3 regions of the Kosakonia calanthes genome follow, and region 2 is predicted to be linked to each of the others. Evidence: predicted binding sites of a transcription regulator. Region 2 holds the regulator's gene; each other region holds the start of a gene.
The links. The regulator LexA, encoded in region 2, represses DNA repair genes until DNA is damaged. The targets are predictions, from matches to a motif close to TNCTGTATGTACATACAGNA.
Positions count from the first base shown of each region.

Region 1: the regulator LexA is predicted to act here: its motif matches at 1,420-1,439, upstream of mutH (DNA mismatch repair endonuclease MutH).
Region 3: the regulator LexA is predicted to act here: its motif matches at 1,771-1,790, upstream of sbmC (DNA gyrase inhibitor SbmC).

Region 1 is NZ_CP151800.1:983,995-987,277, reverse strand. It holds gene ptsP (phosphoenolpyruvate--protein phosphotransferase) at 1-444, opposite strand, end outside; gene rppH (RNA pyrophosphohydrolase) at 457-987, opposite strand; gene mutH (DNA mismatch repair endonuclease MutH) at 1,669-2,364, shown strand; gene AAEY27_RS04625 (TerC family protein) at 2,428-3,141, shown strand.
Region 2 is NZ_CP151800.1:4,412,293-4,415,575, reverse strand. It holds gene plsB (glycerol-3-phosphate 1-O-acyltransferase PlsB) at 1-889, opposite strand, end outside; gene AAEY27_RS20640 (diacylglycerol kinase) at 1,019-1,387, shown strand; gene lexA (transcriptional repressor LexA) at 1,496-2,110, shown strand; gene dinF (MATE family efflux transporter DinF) at 2,186-3,283, shown strand, end outside.
Region 3 is NZ_CP151800.1:1,808,715-1,811,997, reverse strand. It holds gene AAEY27_RS08415 (FUSC family protein) at 96-1,154, opposite strand; gene sbmC (DNA gyrase inhibitor SbmC) at 1,280-1,753, opposite strand; gene dacD (serine-type D-Ala-D-Ala carboxypeptidase DacD) at 1,875-3,035, opposite strand; gene sbcB (exodeoxyribonuclease I) at 3,246-3,283, shown strand, end outside.

The sequences.
Region 1 (3,283 bases), 1.4 Mb from region 2:
CGTGGCGAGGGTAACCAGAAAAGACTCTTCGCTCTCATCGTACTGGCGAAGTTCACGCTGCTGCACCACCAACACACCGAGTAACTGGCGGCGCTGAATAATCGGCACACCGAGAAACGCACGAAAACGCTCCTCTTTTACTGAGGGAATGTATTTAAAACTGGGGTGCTTTTGCGCATCGGCAAGGTTGATGGGTTCCGCCAGCCTGCCTACCAGACCGACGATCCCCTGATCGAATGCGAGCGTAACGGTGCGACCACGCGGCTTCTTCAAACCGCGAGTCGCCATCAGATAAAAACAACGCCGGTCGTGATCTGCGAGATACACCGAACACACTTCGGTTTCCATCGCCAGACAAACGTCGGTAACCAGTATCTCCAGCGCTTCGTTAAGACGTGGCGCGCTGGCGACTTTCTCAACTATTTCTCGCAGTCGGGTGAGCATAATGTGGGTGGCTTAACCTCGTTTACGTCGCCAGGCAGGCGCGTTTTGCGGCTTAGGAGGCGTTTCCTGAAGCAACAAGACTGCGGCTGCAAACTCTTTCATCACCCGCCGGTAGACATCGCGTTTAAACGACACAACCTGGCGAACAGGGTACCAGTAGCTCACCCAACGCCAGCCATCGAACTCGGGTGTACTGCTGGTTTGCATGTTGATATCACTATCGTTACTGACCAACTGCAAAAGAAACCATTTTTGTTTCTGGCCGATACAAACCGGCTTTGTGTCCCAACGCACCAAACGTTTCGGTAACTTGTAACGCAACCAGTTACGGGTAGAAGCAAGGATACGAACATCTTTACGACTTAAGCCCACTTCCTCGAACAGTTCCCGGTACATGGCCTGCTCCGGGGACTCACCAGGGTTGATTCCCCCCTGGGGGAACTGCCATGAGTGTTGTCCAAAGCGTTTGGCCCACATGACCTGACCCTGTCGATTACAGATTACGATTCCCACATTTGGGCGGTAGCCATCGTCATCAATCACCGGACTACCTCAAAATAAACCTGAATGAAGCGATTGTTTCACACTCCCGGAAAACGGTAAACCACTCTATGACAGGGATGCGAACGGATAACAATTGAATAACTCACAGTTATTGTGAGAGTTATAAACAGCAACGCCATCCGTCGATCGGTTTTATTCACCTTTTCTGTGGATAGAGTTGTGAAGAAGTATGGAATTACCCAGGGAAAACCCAGAGTAGTCCGAATAACTCAATTTAAGACATAAAAAACTATCCTCAATAATTCATCGAGTTAAGCCATTATTTACCCTTATTACATCTCACAATGTGACGATCATCACTTTAAGGATCCTGGCATTGATGAAAGATCGAACAGAGCCGATTTTATCCACAGTTTATGCCAATAAGTTAGGCACCTTTTGTGCAAAAATTCGATTTTCCTCGCACGTCAAGGCTGTAGATCGAAACAGTAGTACCCCCTTTTGCCAGTTATCCCACTTTTCTGTGGATAACAGGGTGTAAGATCCTGTTTATTGTCAGTGACCAGATTTGGAAAACCCGCCACGCTGTTGCGCAACAATGTGCGCAATAAAATAAATTACCTTACAAATCATCAAATTGCTCATTGTTCGCAGAAAAAGGTAAACTCCCCGAAGGCAGTGGAAAACTACCGTTCGTTTTTTAACCAAAAGGTTTTTAGCATGCTCGCGTTGTCTCCTTTCACGTCTCCACCCGAAACAGAAGCCCAATTGCTGGCCCAGGCCAAGCGTCTGGCAGGCTATACGCTTGGCGAACTGGCGGCGCTTGCGGGCATGCCCGTCCCGCGTGATTTGAAACGGGATAAAGGCTGGACGGGCGTCTTGCTGGAGCTGTGGTTGGGCGCCAGCGCGGGTAGCAAACCTGAGCAGGATTTCGCCGCGTTGGGCGTCGAGTTGAAAACCATCCCGGTGGATAACCTGGGCCGCCCGCTGGAAACCACCTTTGTTTGCGTCGCGCCATTGACCGGTAACACCGGCGTGGTGTGGGAAACCAGCCACGTGCGCCATAAACTGAAGCGCGTCTTATGGGTTCCCATTGAAGGTTCACGCGACATTCCCGTCGCCGAGCGCCGTGTCGGATCGCCGCTGCTCTGGAGCCCAAATGAAGAAGAAGAGCAGCAGTTGCGTCTGGATTGGGAAGAGTTGATGGACTTGATCGTGCTGGGCCAGGTGACCCGCATTACCGCGCGCCACGGCGAAGTGCTGCAACTGCGCCCGAAGGCGGCGAACAGTAAAGCGCTGACCGAGGCCATCGGCGAACATGGCGAACCAATCCTGACTCTGCCGCGCGGTTTTTACCTGAAAAAGAATTTCACCAGCGCCCTGCTGGCTCGCCATTTCTTTTTGTCGTCTTATTAAATTTTTGCCTGAGCTTCATCGGTGCTTATAATTAGCGCTTCTTTTTTTGGCAGGACTTTATAGATGTTATTTGCATGGATAACCGATCCCAACGCCTGGCTCGCGCTCGGTACATTGACGCTGCTGGAGATCGTTCTTGGGATCGACAACATTATTTTCCTCTCTCTGGTTGTTGCGAAACTCCCCACCGCTCAACGTAACCACGCCCGTCGGCTTGGGCTGGCAGGGGCAATGATTATGCGTTTGCTGCTGTTGGCGTCTATCGCCTGGGTCACAAGGCTAACGCACCCACTGTTTAGCGTGTTTGACCACAGCGTGTCTGCCCGCGATATGATTCTTTTCTTAGGTGGCCTGTTCTTGATCTGGAAGGCGAGCAAAGAGATCCATGAATCGATCGAAGGCGAAGAAGAAGGGCTGAAAACCAATGTTCACTCCTTCCTGGGTGCGATAGTACAGATCATGCTGCTGGATATTATTTTCAGCCTCGATTCGGTGATCACCGCCGTGGGTCTGTCCGATCACCTGTTCATTATGATGGCGGCGGTCGTGATAGCCGTTGGTGTGATGATGTTCGCAGCGCGCCCGATTGGCGAATTTGTTGATCGTCACCCTTCTGTTAAGATGCTGGCGCTGTCGTTTTTGATTCTCGTCGGCTTCACGCTGATTCTGGAAAGCGTCTCCATTCATGTGCCGAAAGGCTATATCTACTTCGCGATGTTCTTCTCCATCGCTGTAGAGTCCCTGAACCTGATGCGTAATAAGAAGAATCCTCTGTAAATAGTGCGCTTCCTCGTCTGAGGAAGCGTTTTATACTTTATCTGCCCTAAGATAATTTTTTTCGGATATTCCCGGTTTTCCATCGCTAAACAGCAGGTTATTACTAAACTTGTGTGAGACGAAAAGCCACGAGGGTTCAGAA
Region 2 (3,283 bases):
CATCGTGCGCTAGCTGACGCACGCGCTCGGCGTTATGCACGTTGATGCCCTGATAGAGACGGTTCCAGGTGAAGCCAAGGATACGGTCGGTCAGGCGAATCATCTCGTAGGAGAAGTTGGCGGCAACCTCTTCCATCAAGGCGATGGCGTTTTGCTGCGCTTTATCATGAGAGATTTTTTTGCTGCGCGCTTCATCTTCGACCGCGCGGGCAATCGCTTTGGACGAAAGCAGTTTATTGAACAGATCCTGGCGTGCCGGCAGGCGAGGGCCAACCGCAGCCAGGCGTTGACGGGCGAAGTGCATACGCGCCACGCGCGCCAGTTTCTGCGCGATGATTTTATCCGTGCCGTGTTCGGTCGCCATACGGCGCAGCGAAACCGGCGGAGAGAAACGCACAAAGCTGTCGCGGCCAAGCCAGGAGACAGCAAAGAATTTTTGGATGCCATTCAGCATGCGTAACGGCGGGTTGATTTCGCCTTTTTCACGCCCTGGCGAGCGGCCAAACATCACCGACACCGGCACCATTTGCACATCCAAATCAGGATGGCTGCGGTGCAAATCCAGGTAGTCGTGAAACAGTTTGATCGACTCTTCTTTCGGCGTGTAATAGGTGAATACACGCGGGCCGCCGTGGATAAACACGAAACGTGGTAACAGCGCGCCGTCGATTTCCAGCGGTTCCAGGGGATCGGGCAATTCATGTGCCAGACACTGAGCGCGCAAAGTCATCAAGTCAGCCTTAGAGTTATAAGGCAACACGTACATGATGGGACGTGATGTATCGAGACCCAGTTCCTGTGCAGGTTCTGCAGGAATCGATTTACTTTTTACCAGCACGCTTAATGGTAAATTCAGTAATTTGTAGTAAATTCGTGGCCAGCCGGACATAAAGGATGTAAAGCCTCTGGTTAATAGTGCCATTGCGCCGCAAGAATATCAGAAAGCGCGCATAATTTCTGTTGTACTGCTACGCGCTTGCGTAGACATTGACGCTTAATTTTTAAAAAGGTTCTTTTAATGGCCAATAATAGCACCGGACTCACCCGGATCATTAAAGCCGCGGGATATTCCTGGAAAGGTATACGTGCCGCCTGGATCAATGAAGCCGCATTTCGACAGGAGGCGGTGGCGGTCATTCTGGCTATTATTATTGCCGCCTTTTTGGATATCGACGCGATAACCCGTGTCCTGTTAATTGGCTCCGTTACGCTGGTGATGATTGTCGAAATCCTCAATAGCGCCATCGAAGCGGTGGTCGACCGTATAGGTTCTGAATTCCATGAGCTTTCCGGCCGGGCAAAAGATATGGGGTCGGCGGCGGTGCTGATGTCGATTCTACTGGCGCTGTTTACCTGGATCTCGCTGCTTTGGTCGCATTTTCGATAGGGGTTCCATAATTCGATAACGCCCTGGTTTTTTACTTAATTTTGGTTTCAAAATCGCCGTTAACTGTATATACTCACAGCATAACTGTATATACACCCAGGGGGCGGGATGAAAGCATTAACGGCCAGGCAGCAAGAGGTGTTCGATCTTATTCGCGATCGTATCACCCAAACCGGTATGCCACCGACGCGTGCGGAAATCGCACAGCAATTGGGGTTCCGTTCCCCAAATGCAGCCGAAGAACACCTTAAAGCGCTGGCACGCAAAGGGGTGATCGAAATCGTATCTGGCGCATCACGTGGTCTTCGCCTGCTGGTGGAAGAAGAAAATGATGCCGGGCTGCCGCTGATTGGTCGCGTCGCTGCGGGTGAACCGCTGCTGGCGCAACAGCATATCGAAGGCCACTATCAGGTCGATCCCAGCCTTTTTAAACCGCATGCGGATTTCCTGCTGCGCGTTAGCGGTATGTCGATGAAAGATATCGGTATTATGGACGGCGATCTGCTGGCGGTGCATAAAACGCAGGATGTACGTAACGGCCAGGTGGTTGTGGCGCGTATCGAAGACGAAGTAACCGTTAAGCGCCTGAAAAAGCAGGGCAACACCGTTGAACTGTTACCGGAAAACACCGACTTTTCCCCAATTGTTGTCGACCTGCGCGATCAAAACTTCACCATTGAAGGGCTGGCGGTTGGCGTCATCCGCAACGGTGAATGGCTGTAACGCCCACTTTCTCTGCTGCGGTGCAGTATTTCGCGCCGCAGCGTCATTCTATTCTCATCCATTAACGCTCATGCTATGCCGCTGCTGACCGCATCCGACAAAGCTCTGTGGCGGCTCGCGCTGCCCATGATCTTCTCTAACATCACTGTCCCACTGTTGGGGCTGGTGGATACCGCTGTTATTGGGCATCTCGATAGTCCCGTTTATCTCGGCGGCGTGGCGATTGGCGCAACGGCAACCAGCTTCTTATTTATGCTGCTGCTGTTTCTGCGCATGAGCACGACCGGTCTTACCGCTCAGGCTTTCGGCGCGAAAAACGCCTTCGCGCTAGCGCGCGCACTTGTGCAGCCTCTTTTACTGGCACTTGGCGCGGGTGTTCTGATTGTTTTGCTACGCACACCCCTTATCGATCTTGCTTTGCATATCACCGGCGGAAGCGAGGCTGTGTTATTTCAGGCGCGGCGTTTTCTTGAAATTCGCTGGCTCAGTGCGCCCGCGTCGCTGGGGAATCTGGTGCTGCTCGGCTGGCTACTTGGTGTGCAGTATGCCCGCGCACCGGTGATCCTGCTGGTGGTGGGCAACGTCTTCAATATCGTGCTCGATTTATGGCTGGTTATGGGTCTGCATATGAATGTGCAGGGCGCGGCGCTCGCCACGGTGATTGCCGAATATGTGACGTTTGCTATCGGGTTGCTGATGGTCTGGCAGGTGTTGCAGCGGCGGGGCATCGCGTTGTCGATGCTAAAAAATGCCTGGCGCGGTGGTGTCCGGCGTTTGCTGGCGCTGAACCGCGACATCATGTTGCGCTCGCTGTTGCTGCAACTCTGCTTCGGTTCGATAACAGTGTTGGGTGCGCGTCTTGGCAGTGAGACGGTCGCCGCCAATGCGGTGCTGATGATGTTTCTGACCTTCACCGCCTATGCGCTGGACGGCTTTGCTTACGCGGTTGAAGCGCATTCCGGGCAGGCTTACGGTGCGCGCGATGGCAGCCAGTTGCTGCATATCTGGCGAGCCGCATGCCGTCAGGCCGGGCTTGTCGCCGTGGCTTTCGCCGCCGTTTATGCGCTGGCGGGCAAGCCGATCATTGCGCTATTAACCTCTTTGCCAGAGCTGCAACAGCTCGCCGGGCATTACCTGATCTGGCAAGTTGTTCTGCCGCTGGTGGGTGTGTGG
Region 3 (3,283 bases), 2.2 Mb from region 2:
AATTGCATATGACAATAAGTTTTCCTGCTGGCTATCATAACCGCAAACGCGGCTGAATCGAAACAACCCGACAGTAGCATGCGGTTATCCGTTGTTTATTTGCGCAGCGCCCGGCAGATCAAATGCGACAGCAACTCAAGCTGGCGCGCCAGCTCCATACTTAACCAGACATAACCGTGGATCGGCGTTTCCGTCAGTGGATCCCCTTTGTGCTCGCTAATCAACTGGCGCAGTTCCGCCATGATGTCGTTCAGCTTTTCCGTGTTCGCCAGTATCGGCTGCGGGTTACCTTCGTACAGCGCATGGGCGATGGTCAATAACGTTTGCTGGGTCATCTGCTGCGTCTCCCGCAACGTATTGGCGTTGATCATCACAAAATGGCTGGCGCGTGAGCTCCAGTGCGCGTTGATTTGCAGTTCCAACATGCACACCATATTGCGGCTCACGGTCTGGATGGCCTCAAAAATCGCGCGCTGAACATGCGTCTCTTTGCAGACGGGTGTAATGAGCGGACGCATCTTCACCACATCAGTGAGCATTTTTTGCAGATGCTTTTCCAAATGCGGCCGCTCCACCAGATTGCGCGAGAACCCCGCCTGGTAAACGCGATTGAAAGCGGTGACGTAATTAGCCATTTGAATACGCCAGTGCAGAAACGCGCGTTGCGGCCAGATGCCGGTGAACAGCATCGCCAGCAGTGAACCGATGATCACATCGCCGCTTCGCCACAGCGCGGTGTGCATATCACCGGTGGGCGCGCCAACCACCACGCAGAGCGTCACACCGATAATCAGCGCCTGATACGGCTTTTTACCCAATGCCAGCCAGCCACACATAAACATGGCCGCCGCACACCACAACAGCATAACAGGCAATGAAATCAGTTCGATTCGTAGCGCCACCAGCCCCAACGCGGCCCCGAAAATCGTGCCGCCAATGCGCTCAAAGGCACGTGGTACAACGTTTCCCCAAAAAGAGATAGGCCCCATCAACACCACCAGCGTGATCAACGGCCAGGTTCCTTCTGGCACATCCAGCAGGCGAATAAGCAAAAAGGTCAGCACAAACGCCAGTGCAATGCGCACGCCATGCACAATGCGGTAATGCCGGTAAAGACGAATTTCGAAAGGACTGAGTGACTTGTCGCGACGCACACCTGCTCTCCAGGTTAAAAACGAAAGGCGCAATTGTAGCGATATTTTCTGGCACAACCCCGTGTCCAGGACAAAAAAAGAGGCCAACAGACCGTTTCTGCGGCCTCTTTTTACCGGTTCAGCCCTTAAAGCACTTTCGGCTCGACGGGAATATGCATTTCGATTTCCCAGTAGCCGTCGCTTTGCCCGTCATTGTGGTAAACCTCAAAACAGGGGCCAGCGGCGATTTGCGAGGATTGATCGCTTAGCAACTCGTCGAAAAAGAGATCCCAGCAGGCTTCAAACTCCTCGTTGTAAACCCGCGCCATCGCCACCGCGTACTGACCACCCGGTATTTCGGTAGTGAGCACCCCTTCGCTATTGGCGGGGATCTGAAACGCGCTATCGACGGTAATCGCCACATCGCAACGCAGTTTTTCCGGCGGCACGTCGTCAGGGTTATCGTAGTAGACACACACCCACTCCAGCGGCTGGATTTGGTTACTTTGTACCCACATCGACAACTGTTCGAAGCCCTGTTTGACTTTCACATCCCACGGCCCGACCAGATGAAACCCGGCGATACGGCGTTTTGCAAGTTGCTTGACGTTATAGCCCATGCTGACCTCCTTTCCGTTACTGTTTGTGCATACAGTATAACTGCCCGGCGGCCATCAGACTTGCCGCACCCGTCAATTATGCGAGCAGACTCGCAGGCTCGCCAGTCTGCTCATTGGAGTATCAGGCTTTGTGGTGGATATAGTCGCTCAAACGTGAGAACCACCCGCCTTTGCCAACGCTTTCCAGTGTCACCAGTGGCCAGTGGGCAATCACTTTGTCGCGATCGTAAAGCTCGATTTCACCCACCCGCTGATGCGCCGCCAGCGGCGCGTCCAGCTCTTTTTTATCCAGTACATATTTGGCTTTGATATTTTGCATTTCCGCTTTCGGCATCACCATCCAGTAATCCTGATCGGTACCGACATCCACTTTCTCTTTATCGCCGTACCAGACGCGCTCGCTGCCCACTTTTTTGCCGTTACGCAGAATCTGCACGGTATCGAAGTTTTGCTGTCCCCAGTGCAGCAGTTTACGCGCCTGCTCTTCGCGGCCTTTCGGGCTATCCGCGCCCATGATCACCGCAATCAGACGGCGCTGCCCGTCGACACTGGACGCAATCAGGTTGAAGCCCGCGCCGGAGGTATGGCCGGTTTTCAGCCCGTCGACATTCAGCTTTTTATCCCACAGCAAGCCGTTGCGGTTTTGCTGCGTGATGCCGTTCCACGTCAGGCTTTTTTCGCTGTACATATGGTAGAAATCCGGCTCACCGTGAATGATGGCGCGCGACAGCACCGCCAAATCATAGGCCGAACTGTGTTGTCCTGGCGCATCCAGCCCGTGCACTGTTTCGAAGTGGCTGTCGCGCAGGTTCAACTGCTGCACGTAATCATTCATCATCGCCACAAATTGCGGCTGCCCGCCCGCGACATGATCCGCCAGCGCTACGCAGGCATCGTTGCCGGAATCGACAATCAAGCCACGGCTCAAATCGCGCACCGTCAGGCGATCGCCCGGTTTCAGGAACATCAGCGACGATCCGTCAAACACCGGATTCCCCTTCGCCCAGGCATCTTTCCCGACCGTGACCACGTCATCGGCGCTGATTCGGTGGCTGTCGATGGCGCGATCGACGACATAACCGGTCATCAGTTTGGTCAGACTCGCCGGATTACGCTGCTGATGCTCATTACCCGCAGTTAAGATTTGCCCGGTGGTGTAGTCCATTAAAACCCAGGAGCCGGCCTGGACTGCCGGAGGTTGTGGGGCAAAAGGTAAGTCGTCGGCCAGCGCGTGATTCACGCAAACCGCCAGCAAAGGAGCAGCAAACAAACGGCGTTTCAATGAAATATCCTCAATAGCATCCAAAATCGTCGTTCTTTTTACGGAACTTCCTGTGTCGATACCTGGTTAAATTGCAAAAAAATGTGACACGCATCGCTTTTAACAGCCTGTTTTTGCGAGGTTCCACGAAAGAGCCCGCGGTTTTTCTTCGGCACAATCGCTGCGATGGTTTACCATGGTCGCCATATTTTCTGACAGGATGAGCCACTGGTGTCTGATTCCGCTGCAACGCCCACTTTTCTTTTCCA